Linked DNA regions of Runella sp. SP2. The protein of the gene in region 1 interacts with the protein of each later gene in a pairwise test. Links are inferred from orthologs where the notes say so. Each region holds a gene or a part of one and is shown on either strand. Other genes may lie near its edges.

Region 1 (3,019 bases):
CCAATTGGGAAAAGTTGATTCATTGGTTGATTGAAGACTTGGGCTATACGGTGGTGGAAATTGGGCTAAAAAGCAAAAATTCGGTGAGGAGTACCAAGTACATTGACGCCTGCGGAAAGTATTCGTTATTACAAACGGCGGAAATCATTCGGAGAGCACAGTATTTTATCGGGATAGACAGCGGGCCTGCTCATTTGGCAAATGCTGTAGGTACGTATGGTATATTGCTTTTTGGTAAATTAAATAACTTCGATACGTACATGCCATACTCAGGTGACTATCAAAATGGCCGCAATGCTCGTTTGTTGTGGCAAACGGGTAAAACGTGCGCAGCGCTTGAATACCAATGGGTTCGGGGAGAAATAGAGGTAATTTTGGCAAAAAGTTATAAAGCACAGTTAACCGTTATCAGTTAATCGTTAACCGTGTAGGCTAAGTAATTGTGCAAAATTAAAATGGATACTATCAATCATATAACTCCTTTAACCCCACGCCTTCAGGCTGGGGTGGAAAAAAAAGCCCGCGTAAAGCTCTCATATTGTATCCCCAGCCTAAAGGCGTGGGGTTAAAATAGAATTAAGCGAGTATAAAATTTTAGTAAGTAGTTAGTAATCAGTACAAATAACGGTTAACAATTAACTGTGCGAAGCAATCAAGTAGTTTATTTTGACACAAATGGAAAACGATAAGTCCCATAATTTTCTTCGAAAAGGCACGTCAGGATATGGCTCGCGAGCGGCAAATAATAACCGCTGGTTGGAGTCGGGAGCGGGTGCAGGAAAACTTCCACCTCAAGCACTTGAGCTGGAAGAGGCAGTGCTGGGGGCTTTGATGATTGAAAAAGACGCGCTCAACGCGGTTATTGATATTTTAAAGTCGGACAGTTTTTATAAAGAAGCGCACCAACGCATCTATAATGCGATTATTACGCTCTTTACAAACTCTGAACCTATTGACTTGTTGACGGTTACGACTCAGCTGCGTCAATTGGGCGAGCTAGAAGTAGTGGGTGGAGCACAGTACATTACGGCCCTAACCACCAAAGTAAACTCCGCAGCGAACATCGAATACCACGCTCGGGTGATTGCGCAAGCGTCGATGAAGCGAGAAATGATTTCGGTCGCGTCAAAGATTTTGCAAGACGCATTTGAGGATACGACCGACGTTTTTACCTTGCTTGATACCGTAGAACAATCGCTTTTTAAAATTTCCGAATCCAATATCCGTAAGAATTACGCCGACATGAGCGCGCTCATGACCGAGGCATTACGCGAGTTGGAGCGCCGTCGCGAACAAAAAGACGGTCTGACGGGCGTCCCCTCAGGTTTTACGCAACTCGACCGCCTCACGTCGGGTTGGCAACCTACCGAATTGGTGATTCTTGCCGCTCGGCCAGCGATGGGTAAAACTGCGTTTGTAGTTTCAAGCCTACGAAATGCTGCCGTGGATTTTGGAATGCCCGTGGCGATTTTCTCTTTGGAGATGTCGGCGGTGCAGCTGGTCAATCGTATGATTTCGGCCGAAGCCGAGATTGACAGTGAAAAATTAAAGAAAGGAAACTTAGCCCCGCACGAGTGGACACAACTCCACCAACGCATCGACCGACTGATGCGGGCGCCTATCTACATTGATGACACGCCAGCCTTGTCGATTTTGGAATTACGTGCCAAATGCCGCCGTTTGAAACAACAACACGACATTCAAATGGTCGTGATTGACTACTTGCAGCTCATGCAAGGTGATAGCAGCAAGGGGGCAGGAAACCGCGAACAAGAAATTGCGTCGATTTCGCGGGCGTTGAAAAACTTAGCTAAAGAACTTAATGTCCCTGTGATTGCCTTGTCGCAGTTGAGTCGTGCCGTCGAAACCCGTGGTGGTGACAAGCGTCCGCAGCTGTCTGACTTACGTGAATCGGGCTCAATCGAGCAGGACGCGGACATGGTTGCGTTCTTGTACCGTCCTGAGTATTATGGATTTACGCAAGATGAAGCGGGTAATTCAGTACAAGGAGTAGGAGAAGTGATTGTCGCCAAAAACCGTAGTGGCTCGTTGGATACCATTCAGTTGCGGTTTATTGGTAAATACACCAAATTTGCCGATTTGGATGGTTTTTATGGCGCAGCTTCCTCACCTACGCCATCGTTTAATCCAGAAGCTAGGGCACAAGCGGCGAGTTCGTTTGACAACCCACCTGCTTCGACTGGCGGAACTTTTAAAAGTAAAGCCAACGATTTGGGCGATATGGGGATGAACTTTCCACCCCCAAATCCGCTAGATGAGCCTCCGTTTTAGCTAAATACAACCTCATAACGCATCCCTTTGGCACCAGGGCCGATGGGCACCATAAAAAGTTGTACATCCCCCGCAGTGGGGTGCGTTAAGGTAAAAGTACCCTGCAAGTAGTACTGACGCGTCATGTCTGTCTCAAACTCTAGTGTAAAAGGTTGACGGTAATTGCCGACACCAGTGCTCCACGCAGAAACGCGGGTGAGTTGAGCAGGGTGACTTGTTTCCGACGCAAAATGGATGGTAAAGTCCTGATTTAGATAGGGTTGAAAATCAGTGATTTGTAAGGTATCAATCATTTTCTACAAAAGTTAAGAGGTAGGATCAGGTTTCCATTCGTACAAATGGTACACCGTATTAAATTCTCCGATTTTTTTAAAGCCCAAACGCTCGTACAAATGCAGGGCGGGGTTGTTGTATTCCACATGAATTGTCACCGATTTACTAAGATCAGCTCCTTGGCGAAGCACTGCCTCTAGGAGCTTGCTGCCCAAACCTTGGCCTCGGTAGGGTGGCAGGATAGCAATGTCCATAATACGTACTTCGGTGGGGCTGTACTGCCAATGCACATAAAGCCGTCCGATTGCCTGCTGCTGTTCTGTTTCGATGATTTGTAAGTCTGCGCCTTTGTACAATTCTTGGTAATACTGGTGCTGGGCCATAAACTGCTGGGTCACAAAAGTGCGCTTTTGCGCTTCGGTCCAGTCAGGTACTAGGGCCAATTCCTCGGCCC
Region 2 (2,865 bases), 1.7 Mb from region 1 along the record:
CACTTCTCTCCCTCCCGTTTGAAAAAAAACGGGTGTTTCGCTCAACTTTATCCCGTCGAGCAATTTTGTCAGTTCTATTTTTTTATTTTTTGTCAAATCCAACGTCAACGCATCCACTCCTTTTTGAAGTAGTGCTTTGAGCTGCGAGTTGGTTGCTTTTTCTTCCCCTACTTCCACTTGTGGCTGATTGAGCCAACCTGCATTTTTAGCCTGAGAAGCCTGAATTTCCACAAAACGCTCATCTGCAAGGTCTTCTGCTCCATAGTAAGGCTCGACCACGATCCCTTCCGCCGTATTCCACAACAGGGTTGCCTCAAAATCCTTTCCCTTTAGGTCTTTAATGGTTTGCTGTTTCCAAATTTCTTTGGAAGCGGGGGAAAATTCGGAGAAAAGAGGTAAGTTCATGAAGTCTTGTACTTTTTAAAGAAAAAATAATTTTATAACGATGGGGTAAAAATAGATGGAATAACTTTCCGTTTCAAGCCTTGTGCTGGATTTGCTGCTATATAGATATAGATGCGCAAAAAACCCATGATTTTTTGCAAAAAAACTTCATTTCTGACAAAAATCAGCACCTCCTGCTTGTTGTTTATGCGTAAGTTTTCCCTAATTTTGCAGCCCTTTGTCCAAAAAATAGAGTTGAGTGAACTATCAATTACGCCGCGAAGTCGATGAGGTATGGGAGAAATGCCTGCAAGTCATCAAGGCAAATATCTCCGAGCAAAGTTTTAAAACCTGGTTTGAGCCGATTGTCCCCTTTCGGCTTGATGGGAAAACTTTGACCATACAAGTACCTAGTCAGTTTTTTTATGAGTGGCTCGAAGAAAACTATATTCACGTTCTTCGACGCGCACTCGACTTCGCTATTGGCCGTGAAGGACAACTCGAATACTCTATCATTGTTGACACAGGCACCGACCGCCAGCCACCGATTAAGGTGCACGTTCCGACGACCAACTCACCCGTAGCCGCCGAGGCCCGTCAGAAAGCAGCGTCAGAACCCCGAAAGCCTGCTCCACCGCCCGTGAGAGGGATTGATACGACGGAGTTGGATTTGTTTCTCAATGCCAATTACAGTTTTGACAACTACATTGAGGGAGATTGTAACCGTTTGGCCCGCTCGGCAGGGATGGCCGTGGCGCAGCGCCCTGGCGTTACTTCGTTCAACCCACTTCTGATTTATGGCGGCGTGGGTTTAGGAAAAACGCACTTGGTACAAGCCATCGGCAACCACATCAAAGGTCATTTTGGCGACAAATCGGTGTTGTACGTTTCTTCGGAAAAATTTACGAACCAATTTATCAACGCCATCAAAAACAACACCCTGCAAGATTTCACCGACTTCTACATGCGGGTGGATACGTTGATTTTGGACGATGTGCAGTTTTTATCGGGCAAAGAAAAAACGCAAGATACTTTCTTCCATATTTTTAATCACTTGCACCAATCGGGTCGTCAAATTATCATGACCTCCGACCGCCGTCCAAGTGAATTGCAGGGTCTTCAAGACCGTTTGCTTTCGCGCTTTAAGTGGGGACTCACGGCCGACCTCCAACAGCCCGACCTTGAAACGCGGATTGCCATCATTCAGCGCAAACTCCAAGCCGAGGGGATTTACATCGAAGCAAGTGTGATTGAATACGTGGCGCACAGTGTCAACACCAACGTTCGCGAACTTGAAGGGGTGATTATCTCCCTTATGGCCCAAGCATCGCTTGTTCGCCGCGACATTGACCTTGAATTGGCCAAAAACGTGTTAAAAAACATTGTTTCTACCGAAGAAAAGGAAGTCAATATCGACACGATTCAAGACATTGTATCGGACTTTTACGACGTGACCATCGCCGATTTGAAAAGCAAGAGCCGTAAAAAAGAGTTGGTATTCCCGCGGCAGGTGGCCATGTATTTTGCCAAAGAACTCACCGATTTGTCGTTGAAATCCATTGGGTATCACTTTGGCGGCCGCGACCACAGCACGGTCATTCACGCCGTACAAACCATCAGCGATTTGATGGAACAAGATGAAGCAGTAAAAGAAGCGCTCCAAAAAATTCGGAGTAATTTTGGGTAACATCCACCTCCTCCCGCATACCGCTTTCTCCCTTAGCCGTTGGGATGCTTTTATTGCGGCTTCCCCTCAGCGGATGGTGTATGCCTATTCGTGGTATTTGGAGGTGGTTTCGCCGCAGTGGCAGGCATTGGTACTGGAAGAAGAAGGAATTTGGAAGGCCATCATGCCGCTGCCTGTACAGAAAAAATGGGGGTTAAACGTAGTCCAACAGCCGTTTTACTGTCAATTTTTAGGGATTTTCACTACATCTTCGGTCGAGCTTACCTCGGTACAAACTGCTTTTTTGGAAGCCCTTTCTACGCATTTTCGGTACGTTTCTAGCTATTCGGGGCGGTTTTTAGGAGAACAATTGCCTCCGCAGTTTGAACGTCAACGCTGCTGCACGCACCTTTTTCCGCTAGATACGCCCTACCCTACCCTCCGTCAACGCTACTCTCCCGACCGTCGGATGAACCTGCGTCGGGCGCAAAACTTTGGCTGGGAACTACAAGAAAGCCGAGAGATTGCCCCACTCATTCAATTATTTCAAGAAAATCATGCCGCCAACATTCAGGGTGGCGTGGCCGAAACGGCTTACAAATTACTACGCAAGGTGGAAGAAGCATTGCGACAACAAAACGCCGCTCGGATTGTCTATGCGCTCAAAGATGGAAAAATAGAAGCTGGAGCGCTGTTTGCCGTCCACGACCAGCGCATTATTTATTTGTTCAACGCCGCCTCTCCCGTCGGGCGTAAAGGCAATGCGCGTACATTGTTGATTGACCAACTTATTCAAACCTACGCCAGCTCGGGCT

What was found. The genes of interacting proteins can lie anywhere in the genome.
Region 2: the proteins of dnaB (region 1) and dnaA interact in binary tests that used the Escherichia coli proteins (3 or more experiments, as listed by UniProt). The link is inferred for Runella sp. SP2 from one-to-one orthologs.

What each region holds. Positions count from the first base shown.
Region 1 is NZ_CP031030.1:3,020,049-3,023,067, reverse strand. The notes cover bases 15-2,983. They hold dnaB (replicative DNA helicase), read left to right. Parts: upstream 15-675; coding sequence 676-2,292; downstream 2,293-2,983. Other genes in these bases: DTQ70_RS12625 (N-acetyltransferase), read right to left, coding at 2,598-2,983; DTQ70_RS12630 (DUF6916 family protein), read right to left, coding at 2,289-2,585; DTQ70_RS12640 (glycosyltransferase family 9 protein), read left to right, coding at 15-416. Also shown: more of DTQ70_RS12640, read left to right, coding at 1-14; more of DTQ70_RS12625, read right to left, coding at 2,984-3,019. UniProt on the Escherichia coli protein: The main replicative DNA helicase, it participates in initiation and elongation during chromosome replication. Travels ahead of the DNA replisome, separating dsDNA into templates for DNA synthesis.
Region 2 is NZ_CP031030.1:1,321,119-1,323,983, reverse strand. The notes cover bases 43-2,857. They hold dnaA (chromosomal replication initiator protein DnaA), read left to right. Parts: upstream 43-643; coding sequence 644-2,071; downstream 2,072-2,857. Other genes in these bases: DTQ70_RS05570 (GNAT family N-acetyltransferase), read left to right, coding at 2,064-2,857; DTQ70_RS05580 (methylmalonyl-CoA mutase subunit beta), read right to left, coding at 43-405. Also shown: more of DTQ70_RS05580, read right to left, coding at 1-42; more of DTQ70_RS05570, read left to right, coding at 2,858-2,865. UniProt on the Escherichia coli protein: Plays an essential in the initiation and regulation of chromosomal replication. Binds in an ATP-dependent fashion to the origin of replication (oriC) to initiate formation of the DNA replication initiation complex once per cell cycle.